Regions from separate parts of the Cupriavidus sp. 05N38 genome, predicted to be linked through region 2. Evidence: riboswitches for the same ligand, from Rfam matches in the RefSeq annotation. Region 2 holds a riboswitch; each other region holds the start of a gene.

What was found. A riboswitch is a leader RNA that binds a small molecule or an ion and turns the genes downstream of it on or off. The one in region 2 is predicted to bind glycine.
Region 1: it holds a riboswitch for glycine, as region 2 does, so the genes downstream of both, gcvT (glycine cleavage system aminomethyltransferase GcvT) here and AC1DK4_RS22980 (D-amino acid dehydrogenase) in region 2, are expected to answer to the same signal.
Region 3: it holds a riboswitch for glycine, as region 2 does, so the genes downstream of both, AC1DK4_RS30475 (D-amino acid dehydrogenase) here and AC1DK4_RS22980 (D-amino acid dehydrogenase) in region 2, are expected to answer to the same signal.

Annotation. Positions count from the first base shown of each region.
Region 1 covers NZ_JBFTNF010000038.1:104,483-111,853, forward strand. Annotated here, with positions in the region: gene gcvP (aminomethyl-transferring glycine dehydrogenase) at 93-3,014, opposite strand; gene gcvH (glycine cleavage system protein GcvH) at 3,129-3,509, opposite strand; gene gcvT (glycine cleavage system aminomethyltransferase GcvT) at 3,599-4,726, opposite strand; glycine riboswitch at 4,828-4,960, opposite strand; glycine riboswitch at 4,982-5,069, opposite strand; gene AC1DK4_RS25410 (UvrD-helicase domain-containing protein) at 5,279-7,371, shown strand, end outside.
Region 2 covers NZ_JBFTNF010000032.1:60,269-68,290, forward strand. Annotated here, with positions in the region: gene AC1DK4_RS22950 (hypothetical protein) at 1-253, shown strand, start outside; gene AC1DK4_RS22955 (hypothetical protein) at 396-635, opposite strand; gene AC1DK4_RS22960 (BON domain-containing protein) at 1,188-1,559, shown strand; gene AC1DK4_RS22965 (AraC family transcriptional regulator) at 1,630-2,262, opposite strand; gene AC1DK4_RS22970 (Crp/Fnr family transcriptional regulator) at 2,373-3,119, opposite strand; gene AC1DK4_RS22975 (acyl-CoA synthetase) at 3,269-4,906, shown strand; gene AC1DK4_RS22980 (D-amino acid dehydrogenase) at 4,948-6,264, opposite strand; glycine riboswitch at 6,313-6,439, opposite strand; gene AC1DK4_RS22985 (GTPase domain-containing protein) at 6,723-8,022, opposite strand, start outside.
Region 3 covers NZ_JBFTNF010000056.1:4,227-14,502, forward strand. Annotated here, with positions in the region: gene AC1DK4_RS30455 (LysR family transcriptional regulator) at 11-913, opposite strand; gene speB (agmatinase) at 1,039-2,016, shown strand; gene AC1DK4_RS30465 (branched-chain amino acid ABC transporter substrate-binding protein) at 2,129-3,277, shown strand; gene AC1DK4_RS30470 (MFS transporter) at 3,544-4,914, shown strand; glycine riboswitch at 5,002-5,101, shown strand; gene AC1DK4_RS30475 (D-amino acid dehydrogenase) at 5,251-6,504, shown strand; gene AC1DK4_RS30480 (hypothetical protein) at 6,630-7,754, opposite strand; gene AC1DK4_RS30485 (ferredoxin reductase domain-containing protein) at 8,045-8,437, opposite strand; gene AC1DK4_RS30490 (acyl-CoA synthetase) at 8,645-10,183, opposite strand.

The DNA of each region.
Region 1 (7,371 bases), on a different contig from region 2:
GCCGGGTGGCCGGGCAACCACACCGAGCATAGCGCGTTGGCGCAAGCGCCGGGGGCTGCCGCAACGGCGGACAGGCCCCGGCTCCCGCCAGCTTACTCTTCGGCGTACTCGCTCATCGGCACGCAGGCGCAGAACAGGTTGCGGTCGCCGTAGACGTTGTCGGCGCGGCCCACCGGCGGCCAGTACTTCTGCGTGCGCAGCGCGGCCACCGGGTAGGCGGCTTCCTGGCGCGTGTACTTGTGCTCCCAGGCGTCGGCGGTGATCACGGCGGCAGTGTGCGGCGCGTTCTTCAGCGGGTTGTCCTCGCGGTCGAAGCTGCCGTCCTCCACGCGGGCGATCTCGGCGCGGATGGCGATCATGGCGTCGATGAAGCGGTCCAGTTCGTGCAGGGCCTCGCTCTCGGTCGGCTCGATCATCAGCGTGCCCGGCACCGGGAAGCTCATGGTCGGCGCGTGGAAGCCGTAGTCCATCAGGCGCTTGGCCACGTCCTCGTTGGAGATGCCGGTGGTCTTCTGCAGCGGGCGCAGGTCCAGGATGCACTCGTGCGCGACCAGGCCGTGCTGGCCCGTGTACAGCACCGGGAAATGCGGCGACAGGCGGCGCGCCACGTAGTTGGCGGCGAGGATGGCGTTCTCGGTGGCGGCGGTGAGGCCGGCCGAGCCCATCATGGCGACGTACATCCACGAGATCGGCAGGATGCTGGCCGAGCCGAACGGCGCGGCGGACACGCCGCCGATGCCGTTGTCGTCGCGGCGGTAGCCCACGCTGTCCTGGTTGGGCAGGAAGTCCGCCAGGTGCGCGCCGACCGCCACCGGGCCCACGCCGGGTCCGCCGCCGCCGTGCGGGATGCAGAAGGTCTTGTGCAGGTTCAGGTGCGAGACGTCGCCGCCGAACTGGCCGGGCGCGGCGGTGCCGACCATGGCGTTCATGTTGGCGCCGTCCACGTAGACCTGGCCGCCGTGCTTGTGCACGATGTCGCAGATCTGCTGCACGCCCTGCTCGAACACGCCGTGCGTGGACGGGTAGGTGATCATGATGGCGGCGAGGTTGCGGCTGTGCTGCTCGGCCTTCTTCGCCAGGTCGGCGAGGTCGACGTTGCCGTCTTCGTCGCAGGCCACCACCACCACCTTCATGCCGGCCATCTGCGCCGAGGCCGGGTTGGTGCCGTGCGCGGAGGAGGGGATCAGGCAGATGTCGCGATGGCTTTCGCCGCGGCTGGCGTGATACGCGTGGATGATCAGCAGGCCCGCGTACTCGCCCTGCGAGCCGGCGTTGGGCTGCAGGCTCACCGCGGCGTAGCCGGTGGCCGCGCACAGCATGGCTTCGAGCTGGTCGATCATCTCGCGGTAGCCCACGGTCTGGTCCAGCGGCGCGAACGGATGGATCTTGCTGAACTCGGGCCACGTCACCGGGATCATCTCGCTGGTGGCGTTGAGCTTCATCGTGCACGAACCGAGCGGGATCATGGTGCGGTCCAGCGCCAGGTCCTTGTCGGCCAGCATGCGCAGGTAGCGCAGCATCTCGTGCTCGGCGTGGTGCGTATTGAAGACCGGGTGGGTCAGGTAGGCGCTCTGGCGCGCAAGCGCCGCGGGGAAGGCGTCCTGCGCGGCGGCTTCCAGTGCGTCGAACCCGGGCACCGGCTTGCCGTGCGCGAAGATTTCCCACAGCGCGATCACGTCTTCGCGCGAGGTGGTCTCGTCCAGCGAGATGCCGATGCGGTTGGCGCCGGCGTGGCGCAGGTTGATGCCGCGCGCGGTGGCGGCCGCGTGGATGGCCTCGGTGTTGAAGCCGGTCACCAGCGTGAGCGTGTCGAAGAAGGTCGCGTTGGTGCGGGTGTAGCCGAGCACCTCCAGGCCTGCGGCCAGCGTGGCGGCGAGGCGGTGCACGCGCTGGGCGATGCGCTTGAGGCCCTGCGGGCCGTGGTACACGGCGTACATCGAGGCCATCACCGCCAGCAGCACCTGCGCCGTGCAGATATTGGAAGTGGCCTTCTCGCGCCGGATATGCTGCTCGCGCGTCTGCAGGGCCAGGCGATAAGCCTTGTTGCCCTGCGCGTCGATGGTCACGCCGACCAGGCGGCCGGGCATGGAGCGCTTGAACGCGTCCTTGACCGCCATGTAGCCGGCGTGCGGGCCGCCAAAGCCCAGCGGCACGCCGAAACGCTGCGAGTTGCCCACCGCCACGTCGGCGCCCCATTCGCCGGGCGCGGCGATCAGGGTCAGCGCCAGCAGGTCGGCGGCGGCCACCACCAGGCCGCCGGCGGCGTGCACGGCGTCGGCGATGGCGCGGTAGTCGGCCACGTCACCGTTGACGCCCGGGTACTGCAGCAGCACGCCAAAGGCATGGGCGCCGGCAGCGTCGGCCGCGGGGCCGACCTTGACTTCGATGCCCAGCGGCAGCGCGCGCGTGCGTACCACTTCCAGCGTCTGCGGCAGCACGTCGTCGGCCACGTAGAAGGTGTTGGAAGCGTGCTTGTTGACCCGCTGCAGCAGCGTCATGGCCTCGGCCGCGGCGGTGCCTTCGTCGAGCATCGAGGCGTTGGCGATATCCAGGCCGGTCAGGTCGGTGACCATCTGCTGGAAGTTCAGCATGGCTTCCAGGCGGCCTTGCGAGATTTCAGGCTGGTACGGCGTGTAGGCGGTGTACCAGGCCGGGTTCTCGAAGATATTGCGCAGGATGACGCCGGGCGTCAGCGTGTTGTAGTAGCCCTGGCCGATAAAGCTCTTGAGCACCAGGTTCTTGCTGGCCAGGCCGCGCAGCCTGGCCAGGGCGCCTTCCTCGGTGAGCGGCTCGGTGAACTCGCCCAGCGGCATGCCGTCGCGGCGGCGGATGGCGGCGGGAATGACGGCGTCGATCAGCGCGGCACGGCTGTCGTAGCCGAGTACCTTGAGCATGTGTTGCTGCTCGGCGGCATCGGGGCCGATATGACGGGAAGCAAAGGCGTCGCGCGCCTCCAGTTCGGCCAGCGTGGGCCGGGCACCTTTGGCTGCGTTCATGGGCAGGGGGGCGTTCATGGCAAGAACCTCGTTGGGCGCAGGGCGGCGGGTGGTCAGCCGCGCCGCCGTGCATCAGTCTTCAGTCGCCGCTCCCGTGGCAGGCAAGCCTCGCGGGAGCGGCAGGGTGTCGCGTCAGGCGCCGACGTTGGCCTTGTAGGCGTCCACCGACATCAGGCCGTTGACGTCGTCGCTGTTGGCCGGCTTGAGCTTGAACAGCCACGCATCGAAGGCGTCGGCATTGACGCTTTCCGGCGCGGCGACGGCGGCTTCGTTGACGGCGATCACTTCGCCGGCCACCGGCGCGTAGATGTCGGAAGCGGCCTTGACCGATTCCACCACCGCCAGCGCGTCGCCTGCGCCGACCGACTTGCCCACTTCCGGCAGCTCCAGGAACACGATGTCGCCCAGCGCGTCCTGCGCGTGGTCGGTGATGCCGATGGTCAGCGTGCCGTCGGCTTCGACGCGCACCCATTCATGGGACTCGGTGTATTTCAGGTCGGCGGGGAAATTCATGGGATTCTCCAGATTCAATTTGTTTTTTCAGCGCCCGCCGGGCGGAGGCAATCCGTCGCCGGCGGGCGCGCTGTGACCGGTGCGAGCGTTCAGCTCACGAGTGCCTTGCCATTGCGCACAAACGGCAGTTTAACCACAGTCGCGGCGAGTTTGCGGTCGCGGATCTCGACCTGCACCTCGGCGCCGAGGGCAACGTCGCGCGGCAGGCGGGCAAATGCGATGGACAGGGACAGCGAAGGGCTGAAGGTGCCGCTGGTGATCTCGCCGTCGCCGGCAGTGGTGATCACCTTCTGGTGCGCCCGCAGCACGCCGCCTTTTTCACGCAGGATCAGGCCGACAAACTGCTGGGTCTGGCCGCCGGCGACGAGCGCCGCCTTGCCGGTGAAGTCGCGCTCGCTCTGCAGGTCCACGGTCCAGGCCAGGCCGGCGTTGAGCGGCGAGGTGTGGATATCCATGTCCTGGCCGTACAGGTTCATGCCGGCTTCCAGGCGCAGCGTGTCGCGCGCGCCGAGGCCGGCCGGGCGCACGCCGGCAGCGACCAGCTTCTCCCACAGGCCGGCCACGTTCGCGGCCGGCACCACCAGTTCGAAACCATCCTCGCCGGTGTAGCCGGTGCGCGCCACCATGACTTCGCCCAGGGCGGGATCCTGCACCACGATGGCGTTGAAGGGCTTGAGGGCTTCGCTGGGCTGGGTGGAGGGGAAGGCGCTCCACACCTTGGCGCGGGCGTTCGGGCCCTGCACGGCGACGATGGCCAGCGGCGCGGCGCCCGCGGGGGCGTTGTCGCCGCGGCGCGGGGTGATGGTGACGCCGCTGCCGGTGGCGGCGTTGCGCGCGGTGATCCATTCGATATCGCCGGTCGCGGTGCTGGCATTGACTACCAGGCGGAAGCGGTCCTCGGCGAAGAAGTAGACGATCAGGTCGTCGATGACGCCGCCGCTCTCGTCGAGCATGCAGGAATAAAGTGCCTTGCCCGGCGTCTGCAGCTTGTCCACATTGTTGGCCAGCAGGCCGCGCAGGAAGGCGCGCACATTGGCGCCGGCCAGGTCGACCACGCACATGTGGGAGACGTCGAACATGCCGGCGTCGGTGCGCACGGCATTGTGTTCTTCGATCTGGGAGCCGTAGTTGACCGGCATGTCCCAGCCGCCGAAGTCGACCATGCGGGCGCCGAGTGCGCGGTGGATGGCATTGAGGGGCGTGGCCTGGAGCGTCATGTAGTCCTCGGGGGAAGGCGGAAATCTCGGTTCGAAAACGAAAAAAGGGTCATCCGCCGCCAGACCCGGCGCGCCATGGCGCTGCCAGATCCGCCGCGGCGGATGACCCCTCTGTCCTCGATACCTGAGAGATTACAAGGCGGTCCGGTGGACCTGTGCCCTGCGCGCCCCTTCGGTGGGCACGCTCGCCGTCGCTTGCGCGCGTGGCGGGTGCCGCTCTCCAGAGTACGGCGTGCATCGTGTGCATATTGCAAGCCGATCCGACCAGTCCATGGTGCCTGAGAGTTTTCGGGTGATACCCCTTCGGCGGCGCAAGATCTGCGCGCTCTCCCGGCCGGATGGCGCGACTCTACAGGCAGCCCCGGTGGCTTGTCAACGCGTGGCGCGCGGCACGGCACCGGCACCCCGGGGCCGGCAACCCGGCGTGTTAACATCTGCGGCTGCTGTCGCTTGCGGGGACATCACCCCGGTGCCGCAGTCTTCACAGGCAGCCCTGGCCGCGTCGTCTTCGCCAGCCATTTCGCCATCCGCTTCCGCCACCACGCCAAACGCATGACCCACGGACTCAATCCCGCCCAATCCGAAGCCGTCCGCTATCTCGACGGCCCCTGCCTGGTGCTGGCCGGCGCCGGTTCGGGCAAGACGCGGGTGATCACGCAGAAGATCGCGCACCTGATCGAGGACAAGGGGTTCGAGCCCAAGCATATCGCCGCGGTGACCTTCACCAACAAGGCCGCCAAGGAGATGCAGGAGCGTATCGCCAAGCTGATGGAAGGCAAGACCACGCGCGAGGGCCGCCGCATTCCGCTCAAGCAGATGACGGTCAGCACCTTCCACTCGCTCGGCGTGCAGATCCTGCGCGCCGAGGCCGAGCACGTGGGGCTGAAGCCGCGCTTTTCCATCATGGACTCGGACGACTGCTTCGGCCTGGTGCAGGAGCAGCTCGCCACCACCGACAAGAAGCTGATCCGCAGCGTGCAGAGCACCATCTCGCTGTGGAAGAACGGCATGGTCGATCCAGAGACCGCCATCGCCACCGCCGAGAGCGCCGACGACCACCAGGCCGCGCTGGTCTACCGCAACTACGTGGCCACGCTCAACGCCTACCAGGCGGTGGATTTCGACGACCTGATCCGCCTGCCGGCCGAGCTGTTCGCGCGCGACGAAGCGGTGCGCATGAAGTGGCAGAACCGCCTGCGCTACTTCCTGGTCGATGAATACCAGGACACCAACGCCTGCCAGTACCAGCTGCTCAAGCTGCTGGCCGGCGGCTCGCACCTGCGCGCGCCGGCCTTCACCGCGGTGGGCGACGACGACCAGGCCATCTACGGCTGGCGCGGCGCCACGCTGGACAACCTGCGCCTGCTGCAGACCGACTTCCCCGATCTCAAGGTGGTCAAGCTGGAGCAGAACTACCGCTCCACCGTGCGCATCCTGGAGGCCGCCAACGCCGTCATCTCCAACAATCCGAAGCTGTTCGACAAGAAGCTGTGGAGCGAGCACGGCATGGGCGACCCCATCGCCATCAACCCGATGAACGACGAGGAGCACGAAGCCGAGTCGGTGGTGTTCCGGCTCTCGGCGCACAAGTTCGAGCGGCGCGCGCAGTTCCGTGACTACGCCATCCTCTACCGCGGCAACCACCAGGCGCGCCTGTTCGAGCAGATCCTGCGGCGCGAGCGCATTCCCTATGTGCTGTCGGGCGGCCAGAGCTTCTTCGACAAGGCCGAGATCAAGGACATCTGCGCCTACCTGCGCCTGATCGCCAATCCGGACGATGATCCCGCCTTCATCCGCGCCATCACCACGCCGCGCCGCGGCGTCGGCAACGCCACGCTGGAAGTGCTGGGCACCTTCGCCGGGCAGGCCAAGGTCTCGCTGTTCGAAGCGGCCATGATGGGCGGCATCGAAGGCAAGCTGCAGCCGCGCCAGCTCGAGCCGCTGCGCGTGTTCTGCGAAGCCATGGTGCGCCTGGCCGGCCGCGCCGCCAGCGATCCCGCCACCGAAGTGCTCGACGACATGATGGAAGGCATCCACTACGAGGCCTACCTGTACGACACGTTCGACGAGCGCCAGGCCCAGTCGCGCTGGACCAACACGCTCGAATTCCTCGACTGGCTCAAGCGCAAGGGCACCAAGCCCGAGGCCGCCGAGGGCGGCGAGGCCACCGGCTTCGACACCGCCGACGGCTTCGGCGACGAAGGCAAGAACCTGCTGGAGCTGACCCAGACCGTGGCGCTGATGAGCATGCTCGAAGGCCGCGAGGAAGATCCCGACGCGGTGCGCCTGTCCACGCTGCACGCCTCCAAGGGGCTGGAGTACCCGCACGTGTTCCTGGTCGGCGTGGAAGAGGGCATCCTGCCGCATTGCCGCGAGGACGAAGACCTCGGCGACGAGAAGATCGAGGAAGAGCGCCGCCTGATGTACGTCGGCATCACGCGCGCCCAGCGCAGCCTGCACATCAGCTGGTGCAAGAAGCGCAAGCGCGCGCGCGACACCTACTCCTGCGAACCTTCGCGCTTTATCGGCGAGATGAAGCTCGAGGAAGCGCCCGCGCCGGCGGACGCCACGCCCGCCATGAGCCCCAAGGACCGCCTGGCCGGCCTCAAGGCACTGCTCGGCACGCCGGGCAAGACCGCCGCGTC
Region 2 (8,022 bases):
ACACAAGGAAGACAGCAGGGCCGTCCGGCCCGATGACCAGCCGGTGCCCGGCCGCACTGGCACCGCCACGCGCGCGCAGGACCAGCAGGGCGAACCCCAGCCGCGCCTGCCGCACGAACACGACGAAAGCCATCACAGCCAGCGCAGCGGCCCGCGCAAGGAGGTGGAGCAGGCCGGTCGCGATATCGAGCGCGGGCTGGAAGACACCGATCTCTACGCCACGCGCGGCAAGCGCGCCGGCGGGCAGAAGTAGACGTAGCGGTCCCCGGACAGGCGTGCCCGGGGACCGCTACAAGACGACTCTCAAGATATTTCCCAGAACAAAGCCGCCTCCACGCTTGCGCGCGGAGGCGGCTGGCGGCGCCGTGAGGTGCCGCGCTCGTCAAAGCAGGCTGTCAGCGCTGTCCGCCTTGCTGCCCACCTTGCTGGCGGCTCTTCTGGCCTTGCTGGTTCTGCTGACCGGCCTGATCGGTCTTCTGGCCCTGCTGGCCTTGCTGGCCCTGGCCGCGATCCTGTTGCTGCTGCTGGCCGCCCTTCTGGTCCTGGCCTCCGGACTGCTGGCCCTGTTGACCAGACTGCTGCTGTTGCTTGTCCTGGTCTTGCTGGCCTTGGCCGGGTTGCTGTTGCTGTCCCATCGTGCTCTCCATGGCGCGGCGGAATGCCGCGTTATGGCATGGGCGCAAGGCGCGTGCCACGCACGGTGGCGGCTGCTGCGCATGGCGCATCCCGGTATGGCGCGCGTACCCGCCAGGGCCTGCCAGGCAAGGGCCCCAGCGCCCTGGCGCATCGATCCGCGCGCACCGGCAGAGACCGCCCGACCCCGTGGAAGTCGATGGCGCCGCATATGCGCCGGCGCGGCGCGGCATGAGTTGGCGCCATCCACCCGGCGTTTTTTACAAGCCCGTCATTTATTTACAGGCGCCGCAGGGGCCGCACCGCCGGTTCGCTTGCGGCACCGGCCAGCGCGCCCGGCCAGCGCTGCCGGACGCGCTGGCCGGGCGTCTCTCCTTGCGGCGGCATGGGGGCGCCGCGCGTGCCTGTCCCGGAACGGTCCTTGCGGGAGAGTATGCAGAAGCCAGCACACGGCACGCGTCCAGCGACGCGCGGACGTGGATGCCAGGCCTTTCTGTTCCTTCCGGCTCCCTGCGCAATCATCGGAGCCATCGAACCATCATCAGGAGATCGCCATGAACACACATGAGACGTTTCGCGCCGTTTGCCTCGCTGCGCTGCTGGCAGCCGCCGGCGCCGCCCAGGCCGCCACCGCCACGGACACTGCGCCTGCGGCAAACAGCGCGCCGGGTATGACGGGCCATCCCGAAACCAGCAGCGCCAGGCAGAAGATGAGCGACAGCGCCGTGACCACCAAGGTCAAGGCGGAACTGCTGGCCGCAAAGGGCCTGAAGTCCACCGGCATTCACGTCAAGACCCGGGACGGCGTAGTGTCGCTGGACGGCGTGGTGCCTTCGGAAGACCAGCGCACGCTTGCCGCGCAGACCGCGCGCAACGTGGATGGCGTGGCGTCGGTCTCGAACTCCCTGCAGGTGGTCACCAGGTAGCCGCCAGTCGGGCGCAGGCGCCCGGAGCCCGACGCCCGGCGCCGGACGGGCTCGGGCCATGGCACGGGCACTACGCCGCGAGATTGATGCCCGTCAGGGTGAAGGCCGTGCTCGCCCGCATGGATTCCGGCAGGTTTTCATTGAGCAGCCGGACCGCGCCGGGGCCCACGGTATTGGCGCAGGCGCTCGCCAGCGCACTTGCATGCGCGAGGCCGGCCTGACGCGCCAGCCTGTCGCCGGGGATGCGCCGGCCGGTAGCCAGCAGGTATAGCGCGTGCGCTACGCGCTGCTCGCGCAACAGTACCCGCAGCGCCTCGCCCTCGGCAAACAGGCGGGCGCGCACCAGCCTTGGCGCTACCTGCCACCGTTCCGACACCAGCGCGGCATTCCACGGCAGCCGCGGCAGCTCGAACATCGCGCCAGCCAGCGCACGCGACCAGTATTTCCCGGTGGCGCCATGGTCGCGCGGGCAGGCCGCATCAGGCACCGCGCGCAGCACGAGCGCCGTGTCGCGTCCGGTCCTGGGCAGGAAATCGCAATCGAAATAGGCAAAGGCAGGCACCACGAACGGCTTGCCGGGCGATACCTCGCGCCGCGCATTGGCATCGCGCAGGCATGCGCTGCCCCGCAGGGCGTCCACGTGCACGGCAAAGGGAAAGCGCAGATGGGACAAGCGCAGCTCGGTGCTGCTGACAAGGGCCATGCGAAGCTCAGGGGGCGCAACCGGCGCGCGGGTATCGCGCCGCTTGGGAAAAGAGGCATTGTACGGTGTCGCGGCACGCCGGACCATCATCGTGCCGGCCATTGCCTGCGCTACAGCTCCGACAGCCCGACGTGGCGCAGCCGTTCGAGGTCGGTCACGCGGATGCTCTGGTAGGAAAGATCGACCATGCCTTCGGCCGCCAGCCGGCGCAATGCCTGGTTGACGCGCTGGCGCGAGAGCCCCGTGAGCAGGCCGATTTCTTCCTGGGAAAGCTCCAGTACCGCGCTTGTGCGCGGGTAGAGCGCAGCATGGAACAGCTGCGCGATGGCCTGCGCCACGCGCGCATCCGCACCCAGCAGCCGGTCGTTCTGCACGGTTGCGATGAACTGCCCCATGCGTTCGTTGAGCTGGCGCACCACGAAGCTGGAGAAGGGCAGGCTCTCCGCCAGCAGGGTGTGGAACACCGTATCGGGCACCAGCGCGATGCGCGAGTCGCGGATGGCGATCACGTCGTAGCGGCGGGCCTCGCGCTTGATGACGCTGCCTTCGCCGCACCAGCCGCCGGCCGGCACGCCGGAGAAGGTGCAGCCGCGCCCGTCCGGCGTATACACGGCGAGCTTGATGAGTCCGTTCTCGACCCCGATCCAGTAGCGCGACGGCTCGCCCCGGCGCGCCACGAAGGCGCCCGCGGCGAAGTCCTGGACCACCACCTGCCGTGCGGCCAGCGCCTGGTGGGCCGGCGCGAGCGAGGCGTACCACTCGTGCCTGGACAGCAAGGCAGCCGGCGACGCAGGCGTGGCAGCGGGGGGTGGTGCGGGAAGGCCGGGCTGGGAGGACGCGGGTGGATGGCTGGACATTGATCTGGATTCAACCCGGAGAGCGCGCCCCGGCGGGGCACTGTCATCCGGACGACAAAGCTTTGTCGTGTGGGATGATAGCCTTGCCCTGCAAAAAGTAACAGCGACCGGCGGCGCCCGCAGCGCCAGGCGCAAGCGGAGACCAAGCAATGCCAAGCGATTTCGACACCGGCCTGGGCAAGAACCCGGCCAACCACGTTCCCCTCACGCCCATCGATTACCTGGCGCGCGCCGCCGAAGTCTATGGCGAGCGCCTGGCCATCGTGCATGGCCCGCTGCGCCAGACCTGGCGCGAGACCTACGCTCGTGCGCGGCGCCTGGCCAGCGCGCTGGCGGGCCTCGGCATCGGCCGGGGCGATACGGTGGCGGTCCTGTTGCCCAACACGCCGGCCATGGTGGAAGCGCACTTCGGCGTGCCGATGGCGGGGGCGGTGCTCAATGCGCTGAACATCCGGCTCGACGCCGCCAACCTGGTTTTCATGCTGCGTCATGGCGAGGCCAAGGTGCTGCTGGCCGATACCGAGTTCGCCGAGCTCGCGCGCCAGATCGGCAACGAAATCCCCGGCCTGAAGGTGGTGGCGGTGGCAGATGCGCTGGGCCCGCAGGACGCGCCGCGCTTTGGCGAGACCGACTACGAAACCCTGCTGGCCTCGGGCGATCCCGACTACGCCTGGCAATGGCCCGCCGACGAGTGGGACGCCATCGCCCTGAACTATACCTCGGGCACCACCGGCGACCCCAAGGGCGTGGTCTACCACCATCGCGGCGCAGCCATCAATGCCGTGTCCAACATCCTCGAGTGGGACCTGCCCAAGCACGCGGTCTACCTGTGGACGTTGCCCATGTTCCACTGCAACGGGTGGTGCTTTGCCTGGACCATCGCCGCGCGCGCCGGCATCAATGTGTGCCTGCGCAAGTTCGAGCCCAAGCTGGTGTTCGACCTGATGCGCGACGAAGGCGTGACCCATTACTGTGCCGCGCCCATCGTCCACACCGCGCTGGTCAACGCGCCGCCGGCCTGGCGCGAAGGCCTGCGCGGCCCGGTGCGCGGCATGGTGGCCGGTGCGCCGCCGCCCGCGGCGGTGCTGGCGCAGATGGAAGAAATGGGTTTCGAGCTGACCCACGTCTACGGCCTGACCGAGACCTATGGCCCGGCCGCGGTGTGCGCGGAGCAGGACGACTGGGCCGCGCTGTCGCAGGAAGACCGCGCCACCCGCAAGGCCCGCCAGGGCGTGCGCTACCACTTGCAGGCCGGGGTGGCGGTGCTCGATCCGGATTCGATGCAGCCAGTGGCCGCCGACGGCGAGGAGATCGGCGAGATCATGTTCCGCGGCAATATCTGCATGAAGGGCTATCTCAAGAACGAGAAGGCCACGCGCGAAGCCTTCGCCGGCGGATGGTTCCACACCGGCGACCTGGGCGTGCGCACGGCGGACGGCTACGTCAAGATCAAGGACCGCAGCAAGGACATCATCATCTCCGGCGGCGAGAACATCTCCAGCGTCGAGGTGGAAGACGCGCTCTACCGCCATGCGGCCGTGCTGGCCGCGGCGGTGGTGGCGCAGCCGGATGCCAAGTGGGGCGAAACGCCCTGCGCCTTCGTCGAGCTGAAAGACGGCGCCAGCGCCACGGCCGAGGAACTGATCGCGCATTGCCGCACCTTGCTGGCTGGCTTCAAGGTGCCCAAGGCCGTGTATTTCGGGCCCTTGCCCAAGACTTCGACGGGCAAGATCCAGAAGTTCGAGCTGCGCCGCAAGGTCAAGTCGGACACGGCCATCGACGTCTAGCCACGCGCGGTGGCGCCGGCCGGCGCCACCGGGGCCGGGGGCTAGTGGACGGCCCGCTGCGCGGACGCCAGCGTCGCCGGCCGCGTCGTGCCACCGGCGGGCAGCGCGCCCGTAAAGGCGAAATCCACCTCCGGCACGCGGCCGCTGACGATGTCCGCGATCGCACGGCCCGAGCCGCAGCCGTGCGTCCAGCCAAGCGTGCCGTGGCCGGTGTTCAGGTAGAGCCCGCCGATGGCGCTGGCGCCGATATAAGGTACGTTGCCCGGCGTGGCAGGGCGCAGCCCGGTCCAGAATTTCGCCAGCTCCGGTCGGCTCATGCCCGGGAACACTTCCAGCGTGCGCCGCACGATGGCCTCGCAGCGCACCGGGTTCAGATCCATCGCATAGCCGTTGAGTTCGGCTGTGCCGGCCACGCGCAGGCGGTCGCCAAAGCGCGAGAACACCAGCTTGTACTCGTCGTCGGTCAGGCTCACGCTGGGCGCGCGCTCGCTGTCGAGCACCGGCAGCGTCACCGAATAGCCCTTGGCCGGATAGATGTCGAGCTTGACCCCGAGCGGGCGCGCCAGCATCGGGCTGAAGCTGCCCAGCGCCAGCACGTAGGCGTCCGCGCTCTCGATCTGGTAGCCGCCAGTCTCGTCGGCAATCTCCACCCCGTGCATGCTGCCGCCCTCGGCATGCAGGCGCTGCACCCGCACGCCATAGCGAAAGCGCACGCCCAGCGCTTCGCAGCGCGCGGCCAGCGCGGTGGTGAAGCGGTGCACATCGCCCGATTCATCCTCGCTGGTATAGGTGGCGCCCGCCAGACGCGGCGCGATATTCGCCAGCGCCGGCTCCAGCCGCACCACTTCGTCCGGCCCGATCACGCGGCGCTCGCAGCCCAGCTCGCGCATGATGCGCGCCGGCTCGACGGCCGCGTCGAATTCCTTCTGGCTGGTATAGAAATGCAGGATGCCGCGCGTGAGGTGGTCGTACTCGATGCCGGTCTCGGCGCGCAGCGCCTGCAGGCTGGCGCGGCTATAGGTGCCCAGGTTGAGCAGCTGGATCATGTTGTGGGTGGAGCGACTGGCCGTGCACTCGCGCAGGAACTTGAGTCCCCACGACCACTGCGCCGGATCTGCGCGCAGGCGGAACAGCAGCGGAGCATCCTCGCGCCCGAGCCAGCGCAGCATCTTCAGCGGCGCGGCCGGGTTGGCCCAAGGCTCGGCATGGCTGACCGAGATCTGCCCGCCGTTGCCAAAACTGGTTTCCCGGGCCGCGCCCGCATTGCGCTCCAGCACCACGACCTCGTGCCCGGCACGGGCCAGGTACCACGCAGACGCAACGCCGATCACGCCGGCTCCCATCACGATGACTTTCATTTCTCAGGCTCCGGATAGCAAAAAGGGGCAGGCAAGCCATCTGGCCTGCCTGCCCCCACTGTCCTTTTGCCTGAGAGATTCGCCGCACCCACCACGGGTACCGGCTTGCCCCTTCGGCGGCCGCGTGCCGCTTACCTGGTCGGTGTGCGGTCCGGCGCTCTCCAGTTTGTTCGGTTTCCAGTCTTTTGCACCTGAGCGTTTCAGGGGTACGCCTTCGGTAGAGACACCCACCTGATACGGCGGAGGTGTCTCGTTCTCCTGGAAGCCGCAACATAGCACGCGTTGCAGAGAGACTGCAAGGGCAGTATGGCGGCCCGGCGGCGCCCCGCCGCCGGGCCGCGCGCTGTAGCAAGGTTCTGTAGCAGTCTGGCCGGCCAATTTTTGGAGCCGGCGAGCTCGGGAGCAGGGCACGAGTAGCGCAGGCTTTTACAGGTGGCGGACCAATATGGCAATAGGGTTCAAGGTGCAGTGCCTGGTATCCGCGGCGTGGCACCGTTGAGTGCATCATGCAATTGCTGCTTCAGTGCTTTGCAGCGGTCGGCTACCTCTTCCGACTGCTTGCCAAGCCCGATACTGATGGCCTGGCGTTCCAGCATATCCTTCAGTTGACCAGTCAGATTTGCCGCGATGTTGTCCAGAGCCGTGTTTCCGAACCTCTCGATGGCATTGCTGGTGCCTAGCGCCGATGCTTCGGCGTGCTGTCTGAATGCAGCGCGAAGCGAGCGGCGCAGGTCCGTAACGTAGCGCCGTTTGGCATCCTCGATTTTCTCTTCCCGAAAATGCAGATAGAGGTCGAGGATGGTTGCTAGCAACGGGCTGAATGCCGCTAGTCTTCCCGATGCTCTTGTGATGAGGCCAGCTCGACGGAGAGCCTCCGTCCTGACCAGCCTTATCCCGGTGGACCCGGCAATTTCGTAGAGGAGATTGCCGAGTGCCTTTGTGCTTATCGAAGCGGCTTCCAGTCCGCCTGCTATTGGCCCGGTTGCGCTATTGACAAGCCGCGTCAGACGCAATGCCGGGCTAGCTGGGATGCGGATGGCATCCAGTGAGCCGGGTGTGCCTGGCGCGAAGCTGCCGCCGGACCACGGCATGTGGAGCGCCTGCGTTGTGCGATTCTCGAGTTGCTTCCCCGCGCCGCCAAGGATTTCGTGCAGCTGTCGCTCCATTTCGCACCAAAGCTTGCTCAAGTCCTCCTTCATCTGGTCAAGCGTGGAGGTGAAGAACGCCTGCACCTCCGGAGCCTCGGCGGTGCCGTCCAGACGTTCCATTGCTTTCGCGGCACGCCCCAGTACTGTTGAATAGACTTGCCGATGCCATAGGCGCGCGAGCGAATGCAGGTGTTCCCTTGCCTGTTCAAGCTCGGCGATTTCCTTCTGGACGCAGGCTATGCGTGCTTGCAGGCAGGGCTCGTCGCCGGATTGCATGACATCCCGCATAACGCCTTCCACAGCGCTGATGGCTGCAATCGCCCGGCTCGCCTGACCGGTCTGGTTTCCCCAGGCGGAAAGGCTGGTCACCAGCGCCGACAATCTGCTTTGCCGCAGCAGTCGCTCGCGGAAGCCGGCCGAGGCCTGCCTGGCATGGAAGTACTTTGCCACCGAGCAGTGGAGCACGGGAATGCCGATGCGTCTACCCAATACCGCCTCAATCCGCTGTTGCATGCCGGCGCCTCCATTGCGGTCCCGGTCTATTTTGTTGACCACCAGGCAGCATGGTCTGCCGAGACAGAGGTTGTCTTGGTCTAGCAGCCTTCTCAAT
Region 3 (10,276 bases), on a different contig from region 2:
ACGTTACCCGTTACCTCCCCTTCTTTGCGGCCTCTCCAAGGTGATCGATCAGCGCCAGCACGGTCCGCGTTTCGCGCGCGCCCCGCCGCGTGATGATCTTGAAATCGAGATGCGTGGTGTAGCGCTCTGGCGCAATACGGCGCAACAGGCCGGGCGCCACCCACGCATCGGCATAGTGCGGCGGCAGGAAGCCAATGTAGTTCCCGGACAGGATCAGCATGGCGCGCCCTTCGACGTTATCCACCATCGCTGCAGCCTCCTGCATCCCGAGCAGGTCAAGCTCCTGGCGCCCGAGGTAGCCGCGCGTCGCCAGGTTCGCACTGGCAACCTGCTCCGCCTGGCCCTTCTGACCGGCATGGGAGAAGAGCGGATGCGGCGATGCGCAGTAAAGTCCTTGCTCCTCGCGATAGAGCATGCGGTAGTCCAGGCCCGCTACCGGGTCCGGAAACGGTCCGACCGCGAGGTGGAGGCTGCCATCCAGCACCCGCTGTTCGAGGCGGTTGGGCGAGTCGATCTCGATATGTAGCTGCACCTTCGGCGCGGCTTGGCCAAAGCTGCGGATGGCGGCCAGTTGAGGCGCCCCACGGTCGGTAAGCGTGGCCTCGATCAGCCCCAGGCGAAGTACGCCGTGAAGCTCACGGCGGATGGTCCCGGCTTCCATCTGGAAGGTGTCCACTGCCGCGAGCAGTCGCTGGGCCGCAGCGTGCATTTGCTGGCCCTCCTCGGTCAGGCGAAACCCGCTGCGCCCGCGCTCGCACAAGCGCACACCCAGTCGGGTCTCGAGTTGCGTCATGTGCTCGCTGATGCTGGACGCGCCAATGCCCAGCAGCGATTGCGCCGCGGCAAAGCCACCGCATCCCACGATAGTTTCGAAGATTCTCAGTAGCTTGAGGTCCACATCGCGGAGTTTCACGTTCCCGTCTTTAGTTCGGATTTTAACGAACTGAAGTTCTAAACATTCTGATTGTACCGGACCATGCCGTTGTCCAGAATGAACTCGTCCCCACCGCATCAACGAAGAAAGGATTAGTGAACGCGATGTCTGAAAATCAATATGAGAAGGGCCGGCTCGACCTCCCATTCGTCGGTATCTGCACGTTCGGCAAATCGCCGCTCTGCCTTGACTGGGATGCCATCGACGCCGACGTGGCGGTCATCGGCGCGCCGTTCGACTGTGGCACCCAATGGCGAGCCGGCGCGCGTTTCGGGCCGCGCTCGATCCGCGAGGCGTCCACGCTGTTCTCCTTCGGCCACAGTGGCGCCTATGACTTCGAGGACGATGTCGTGTACATGCCGGCCAGCGAGGTCAGGATGGTCGACATTGGCGACGCCGATATGGTGCATACCAATACCGAAAAGTGCCATGCCAACATCGAATACGGGGTGCGCAAGATCCTGAAGGCCGGCGCGCTGCCCGTGGTGCTAGGCGGGGATCATTCGATCAATATCCCCTGCATCGCGGCCTTCGAAGGCCAGGAGCCGTTCCACGTGGTCCATATCGACGCCCACCTGGACTTTGTCGACGAGCGGCATGGCGTGCGTCACGGTCACGGCAACCCCTTGCGCCGCGCCGCGGAGAAGAGCGTCGTCAGCGGCATGACCCAGATCGGCATCCGCAACGTGTCCTCTACTGCACGCGAGGGGTATGCCCAAGCACGCGAGATGGGCTCGGACATCATCTCGGTGCGCCAGCTTCGCAAGCTCGGCATCCAGGGGGTGCTGGACCGCATCCCGAAGGGCGTACGCTATTACCTGACCATCGACATCGACGGGTTCGACGTCTCCATCGCGCCTGGCACAGGTACCCCGAGCCATGGCGGGCTGACTTACTACGAGGGTCTGGAATTGTTCGCTGGCCTGGCCGAGCAGGGCGACGTGGTGGGGATCGACCTGGTAGAAGTCGCTCCCGACTATGACCATACGGGATCCACCGCCATCCTTGCCGCGCAGCTTTTGCTCAACACGATCGGCCGGGTGATGCACCAGCGCAAGCTCAAGCGCGCCGCTGCGCGCTGAGCGCTGAACGCAAAAGGGGCCGCGTCGTCATCAGGCATGCCGTCGTCTTTACATGGCCATGCAGCGCGCCATTCAGCGGCGTCGCGCGACCTGGCAAAAAAGGGGAGCCGCAATGTTTCGTCAATCTCGTTTCTGGGCAGGCCTGGCCGCCGGCGTGCTGGCGTGCCCGTTGCCGTCCTTCGTCATGGCTGCGGAGCAGCAGGTCGTCAAGGTCGGCCTGACGGGGCCACTGTCCGGCCCGCAGGCCGCCATTGGCAAGGACAATGAAAACGGCCTGCGCATGGCCATCGATCAACTGAATGCGCAAGGCCTTGTCGTCAACGGCAAAGCCGTGCGTTTTAGCCTGGTCTCCGAGGACGACGCCGCAGATCCGCGCACCGGCATGTCGGTTGCCCAGCGCCTGGTGGACGGGGACGTGAAGGTGGTGTTCGGGCCGTTCAACTCGGGCGTCGCCATCCCGATCTCCCGCCTGCTGGACCAGGCCGGGGTAGTGATGGCAACGGTGGCTTCGAACCCGGCAGTCACCCAGTCCGGGTACACCTATGTCTTCCGGATCTCGGCCAATGACAGCCAGCTTGGCAAGCGCATGGGCGAGTTTGCTTCGGTCAAACTGCGCGCCAGGCGTTTCGCGGTCATCGACGACCGGACCGCCTACGGCCAGGGTGTGGCGGACGAGTTCGTCAAGGCAGCCAGGGCGCAAGGCATCGAGATCGTCGCCCGCGAATACACCTCGGACAAGGCCGTAGACTTCGTCCCGATTCTGACCCGAATACGCGGCATGAAGGTGGACGGCATCTTCTATGGTGGCTACTACTCGCAGGCCGGACCCCTGCGCAGCCAGATGAAGCGGCTCGCCATGGCCGACGCCTATCTGCTCGGTGGCGATGCGATGTGCAATATCGAACTGGCCAGGCTGGGGGGCGATGCCGTGGACGAGCATGTGTACTGCCCGCAGGGCGGTCCCGTGCTCGAGAACACCGGCCCGGGGCGCCAGTTCAAGAGCGACTACAGGAAGCGCTACAACACCGATCCGCTCACTTACAGCGCGTCTATCTATGACGGCCTCAGGTTGGTAGCCCAGGCGATGAAGACAGCCAACTCGGTCGAGTCGGCGCAGTACCGGGCAGCGCTGGCGGGTATCGATATGGAGGGCGTGGCCGGCCGATACCGCTTCGACCCCAACCGCGACCTGCGGGATTCGCCGATCACCATCTACACCTACCGCAACAGCGCCCTGGTGCCATTGCCGCAGGACAGGTAGCGCCAGTTCGCTGGCATGCCTCGTCGGCGGGCGCGACATAGCCGTGGCATCGGGATTTCGTTTTCTTGTCGATGGATCGGCGATCCGCTGTATCGCTGCGCCTTCTTACCCTGCATAAGGAGTTCAACACCCCTTATTACCCACAGAGCAGATCCACAAGACACACAACAAGACACACCACAAGACTGGTCGCCGGTTGCATGCGGCAAAAGCCCATGCCTGGATAGACGTAGCGCGACCAGGACAAAATAATCCGGAGACAGAGTATGAGTAACACGAAATCCTTGCGCGGCGCGGAGGTGCTACCAGGTGGCAATCGCCCGGGATACCCGGCGAGCCAGGCCCGCAGCAGCGCCGTGGATGCCGACACCAGGCAGGTACTGCGCCGCGCTACCGCGGCAGGCTTTATCGGCACCTTTATCGAGTGGTTCGACTACGCCGCCTACGGCTTTCTTGCAACCGTCATTGCGGTAGTGTTCTTTCCCAAGAGCGACCCGACCACCAGCCTGATGGCTACCTATGCCGTATTCGCGCTGTCCTTCGTCGTGCGTCCGATCGGAGGGGTGATCTGGGGGCATTTCGGCGACAAGTTCGGCCGGCGCAATACGCTGTCGCTGTCGATCATGATCATGTCCTGCTCGACCTTCCTGATCGCCTTCCTGCCGACTTACGGGCAGGTGGGCTTGTGGGCGCCGGTACTGCTGCTTGTCATCCGGCTGGTCCAGGGCTTCTCGGCTTCAGGCGAATACGCCGGCGCCTCGGCCTTTCTTGCCGAATATGCACCGAACCGCAAGCGCGGGCTCTACACCAGTGTCATCCCTGCCGCGGAAGCCGCCGGCCTGCTGTTCGCGTCGCTGTTCGTCGCCGGGCTGCATACGGTGCTGACCTCCGGACAGTTGCTCGAATGGGGCTGGCGCGTGCCGTTCCTGCTGGCCGCCCCTTTTGGGCTGGTTGGCCGTTACATCCGGCTTCAACTAGAAGATACGCCGAAGTTCGTCGCGATGGAGCACGCCAATCACGCACCGCAGGCGCCGCTGCGCGAGTTGCTCACCTCGCATCGCCGTACCATGCTGGTCGGCTTCGGCGTGACCTGCCTGAACGCCGTCGGCTTTTACTTGTTGCTCAGCTATATGCCTGTGTACCTGTCAAAGGAACTCGGCATGAGCGACTCGGTGTCCTTCCTGGTCTCTACCGTATCGCTGGCCAGCTATGTCGTGATGATTTTCGTGATGGGCCTGCTTTCCGACCGGTTCGGGCGGAAGACGATGCTGGTTTCCGCCTGCATCCTGTTCGCGCTCTTCACGGTGCCGCTGTTCCATTCGCTGTCGAGCGCCAGCATCGTCGGCATCTTGCTGATTCAGGTGGCACTGGGCGCCTTCCTCACCATCAACGACGGCACGCTGCCGTGCTTCCTGTCGGAGAGTTTTCCGACCCGCGTGCGATATAGCGGCTTTGCACTGTGCTTTAACAGCGCGAACGCCTTGTTCGGCGGCACCGCCCCCCTGGTCGCGACCTGGCTGATCAGCGCCACGGGCAATAAGCTTGCACCAGCCTGGTACCTGGTCGGGGCTGCGGTGGTGTCGCTGATTGCCATCCTGGCCAGCCGTACGCCTTCGGGCGGTGCGTTACCGGACTAAGCAAGCAAGGGGCGCAGCTTGACGCATCGGCTGTGATCCCGGGCAGCCCGGCCGCAAATCGGCCGCTAAGCGGCCACTAAGCGGCTGCAAGACGACGCAGGAGAGACCGGGGATGGTACGTGCCATCCCCGGCGCCGACGGAGCAACCACCCCGGAAACTCTCAGGCAAAAGGACTGTGGCGTCGATTCAAGAATCTGGAGAGTGGCATTGCAAGGAATGCCCACCGAAGGGGACGGCACCGGTCACCGGCCGCTGCCAAAGCTCTCAGGTACCGGGACAGATGGGGTAGGAAGCCGAGGATTCGGCCATCGCTTTGCCTGACAGAGGACCCTGCCATGTCTCAAATCATAGTCATAGGCGCCGGCATTACCGGCGTCACCACCGCCTACACGCTATCGAAACTCGGATACGAGGTGACTGTCGTCGACCGCCATCTTTATCCCGCCATGGAGACGTCGTTCGCCAATGGCGGCCAGCTCTCCGCGTGTAACGCGGAAGTCTGGAACAGCGCGGGAACGATACTAAAAGGGCTGAAATGGATGCTGAAACGCAACGCGCCGCTGCTGGTGAACCCGAAGCCGTCGTGGCACAAATACTCGTGGATGGGGGAGTTTGTGTCGAACATCGCGCGTTATCGGGAGAACACCATCGAAACGACGAAGTTGGCGATTGCCGCCCGCCAGCATCTCTTTGCCATGGCCGAGCAGGAGAATATCCAGTTCGATCTGGAGCGCCGCGGCATCCTGCACTTCTATCATGACAAAGCGGCTTTCGAGGCCGCGGGCAGGACGAACGCGCTACTCGTGGCAGGCGGACTGGAGCGCTTTGCGGTGTCGCCGCAGGAGATCCGGGCGATCGAGCCGACGTTGCAAGGCCAATACTTTGGCGGGTACTTCACGCCATCCGATTCAACCGGGGATATCCATAAGTTCACGCGCGGCCTGGCGCTCGCTTGCGAGCGCCGCGGCGTGCGCTTCCTGCAGGGCTGGGACGTGCGAAGCATCGACCTATCCGCCAGCGGCGTGCGTATCGGCCTGCAGGCGGTGGACGGTGTGGCGTCGCCATCGGTCCACGCCGGTGCCGCGTACGAGATCGCCGGCGATGCGCTGGTGGTTTGTGCCGGTGTGGGCAGCCGGCATATTGCCGGCATGCTGGGCGACAGGATCAATGTCTATCCGGTCAAGGGATACTCCATTACCGTGCACCTGGACGATGCCGACAGCGTGGCGAACGGGCCGTGGGTCAGCCTGCTCGACGAAAGCGCAAAGATCGTGACGAGCAGACTTGGCAAGGACAGGTTCCGCGTGGCAGGTACCGCCGAATTCAATGGACAAAACCGAGACATCCGAGCCGACCGCATCGAGCCGCTCGTGTCATGGACGCGTCGCAACTTCCGAATCAATACCTCCCGCGTAGTCCCCTGGGCGGGGCTTCGCCCGATGATGCCGGACATGATGCCGCGCGTGTCAAAAGGCAGGGCGCCACGGGTGTTCTACAACACCGGCCATGGCCATCTTGGATGGACGTTGTCTGCTGCAACAGCGGCAACGATCGGCACGACCATCGCCGAGAGCTATCCCGTTGGGTAGGAGGCAGTCGGACAGCAAGGCAAGTCAGGTATCTCGCTCCGGGCAGGAGCGAGCTTCGCATGTCGGCGCCGGGGGCTCCTTTACTGCGCCTACGTCGACTGGCGGCCCCGTGCTGGGGAGCCGCGCTACTGGGCTGGGATGGTGATCAACGGCTGCGACTCCTTACTGCCGGTATCCGCCAGCGTGAAGAACAACATGATGGCCGCAAGGGCGCGTTTCGTTGTCAGGTCGCCTTGCTCAACCCAGAACCAGTAGCCACGGTACCGTACCGCAGCATATGGCTCGGCGGGCCTTTCCTTGCCACTGTGAATCCTTAGGGCGCCTTGTTGCCTCTCAGTTGTGCCCGGCGCAACCGCAGGCAGCGCACTGTGGTCTCTGATGTGTTCCTCCGGAACGTCCAGGTAGCTGGAAAAGGCGCTCATGATTTGCAGCATCGAGCGGCTGTTCACCGCAAGTTCGTCGTCCGCGCCGCGGGCTGGGGAATACCGGAGGATGAACTCCTGCCTGGTCAGTGGCATTCTGAGCAGGCGGCGGATCTCGGTCATTTTTTCCTCGATGTCGGGAGTCACGCCGTCACGCCGGAAAAGCACGACGGCGGTTGAACCTTTGCTCTTGCTATCCTCAACACGCATCCCGAACGCGCCGGCGCCCTGCACGTCGCGCAGCAATGCGATGGCTCGCAGAAACGCGGGATCCGCCTCGCGCATCGCCCCTGCAACCGTCGAACGATTGCGCACGCCATTGAGCGACTCCACGGTCATGCTCAGCAGGAAATCTGCGGCATAGCCGCTCTGAAGCATGAAGAAGATGTTTCTGGGCTCGATCGGCACCATCAGCCCCTGCACAAACCGTTGCCCGGTCGCTGGCGTGTAGGTAATGGTAGGCCGGTCCGTATATACCCCTTGTACCCCGGCGGAAACGAAATTGCCCTGTACGGTGTTGGCCGAGGAGACAGTGCTGTTCATAGACACACCAGTCTGCAACGAGTAACCACTGACAACCGACGCCACGTCTACAAAGACCGGCAGGTCCATGTAGCGAAGCTTGACGATGTTCAGCAGCGTTTGCTGCTTCCAGGAGTCCGCGATCGCCGCGCTGTAGTCGAAGCGGTCCGCAACGATGGTCGTGGGGCCGATAGACCCACAGCCAGCGAGCAGCGCGAACACCCCGAGCCACAGGCGGGGCCTGCGATTCGCCAGCCTTGCAAGGCGCAGCGTGCCAAGCATACTTCCGTGGTTTGAGGGTTCCATGGTCTTTGGTTCTTTTTGGTGGACCTCTTGTCTGATCGCCTGACCCGCGCATGCGAGGCCATCCCGGGTGATGCGATGCGATGTGATGCAATTAGCACTAATCGTGTGACCAAACTCCTGACGACCTGCCTCTAGAACACTATACGAATGCGACCGGGGACAAGTTGGTGCAAGTTGATGGCCAGCACCGGATTCGCACGCGGCATCGTTAGCACCGGCCATCTCTGGCGGCAATGCTCTGCTTCTCCCATGTGGTTCTCTCTTCTCTCTGAAGGGAAGGTGCCGTGCGATCAGCGGATGGGAATCACGGGGGCGGTAATAGTCCGTTCCTCGGTCATGAGAACTGCGGCGTGCATGCGGTGCAATTCAAACGGGATGCCTTGCGCTCTGAGTGCGTGGGCCATCGAGACTAAAGGTGTTACGCCAATACCACCGGCCACGACACTGACGCGGGACGACGCCATGGCGTGAAGTGGAAAGCTGTTGAATGGCCCCGTCATCTCGATGGTGCTTCCCACCGCGAGTTCATCATGCAGGCATCGGGCGCCGCCTTTGCCATGCACTTCGAGCTGTACGGCGATGCGATATGTGTCGGACGGCCCCTGCGCGCCGCTATCTACATGGCGCGCAGCCAGATCGGCGAACCCCTGAGGTGACGAAGTAAAGAAGTGCGGGCCCGGCATACCAGCCGGGCCCTTTTCTTATGGAGACTTCGAAGACGTCTCGATCCTGCCAGTCTGAAGCATGTCCGCCAGCAATCTGGCCGATTGCCTCCTGGTACCCCAATTTACCGTCGTATTGGCATGCGCTCCGTTCGATTCCGGGCTCCTGGCAGCAGCGGGTCTGTGGCAAAGGCGCCGTGCTGCGCCGGGAGGCGGGGCGGAAAACACTCAAACCCCATCCCCAAACTCCTTCCTCAACTCACTCTTGAGCACCTTCCCCGCCGCCGACAACGGCAGGCTGCTGCGGAACGCGAAGCTCTTGGGGCATTTGTACGCGCCCAGCCAGGTGCGGCAGTGCGCGCGCAGCTCATCCGCGGTGGATTGCGCGCCCTCGCGCAGCAGCACCACGGCGTGCACGGCCTCGCCCCATTTCTCGTCGGGGATGCCGATGACGGCGCTGGTGGCCACGGCCGGGTGGCGGCCCAGCGTTTCCTCTACCTCGGCGGGGTACACGTTCTCGCCGCCGGAGATGATCATGTCCTTGATGCGGTCCACCACGTAGAGGTAGCCCTCGTCGTCCATGTAGCCGCTGTCGCCGGTGTGCAGCCAGCCGTTGCGCAGGGCCTGCGCGGTTTCTTCGGGGCGGTTCCAGTAGCCCATCATCACCGCGGGGCCGCGCGCCAGGATCTCGCCCATGCTGCCGGTGGGCACCTCGCGCCCGTCGGGGCCGGCGATGCGCAGCTCGGCCGCGTAGCCGGCGCGGCCGGCAGAGCGCAGGCGGCCGCCTTCGCGCGCCTGCGGGGTGCTGCCGATGTGGTGGGCGGACACCGAGGCGGCTGTCTCCGTCATGCCGTAGGCGTGGAGAAATTCCACGCCGGGCAGCGCGGCCATGGCGCGCTCCAGCAGCGGCAGCGCGATGGGCGCGGCGCCCCAGACAATGCGGCGCAGGCTGGTGAGGTCGTACCCGGCAAAGCCTGACGCATCTACCAGCATCTGGATCATGCTGGGCACCAGCACCATGTCTGAGATGCCTTCCTGCGCGATGGTGCGCAGCACGGTGTCGGGCTGGAAGCCCGGCAGCATGACGCAGGTGCCGCCCACCACCAGCTGGCCCACCAGGCGGCCCAGGCCGGCCACGTGAAACAGCGGCGCCACCAGCAGGGAGACAAAGTCGGGCGGGTTGGGCACGTCCGCCATGCGGCCGATGCACGAGGCCCACAGGTTGCCGTGGGAGAGCATCACGCCCTTGGGGAAGCCGGTGGTGCCGCCGGTGTAGAGGATGGCAGCCAGGTCCGCCGTGGCGGCGCGGGCGTCTGCCACCGGCTGGGCGTCGGTGATCAGCGCGGCGTAGTCCAGCATGCCGGCGGGCGCCGGCTGCGGGCCGACATGGACGATGGCCTGCAGGCCCGGCACCTGGCGGCGCAGCGCGCCGGCCAGCGCGGCGAAGGGTTCGCCCGCCAGCAGCACGCGCACGCCGCAGTCGTGCAGGGCGAAGGCCATCTCGGCCTGGCTCCAGCGGGTGTTGACGGGGTGCAGCACGGCGCCGGCCCACCAGACCGCCAGCTCCGTTTCCACGTACGCCGCGCCGTTGGGCGCGAGCACGGCCACGCGGTCGCCGCGCGCCACGCCCAGGGATTGCAGCGCGCCGGCCAGCCGCGCCACGCGCGCGGCCAGCTGGCGGAAGGTCAGGCGGGTCTGCCCGTCTACCAGGGCGATCTTGTCGGGGTGGCGTTGCAGGGAGCGGTGTAGTCCGGCGGTCAGGTGCATGGGTATTGTCTCCTTGTGCTGGGTGGCGGCTGCCTCGCCCCGTGGCGCATGCGCCAGCGGTGCGGGGCGGCGCTGGCCTGCGCCTGCGCCCGC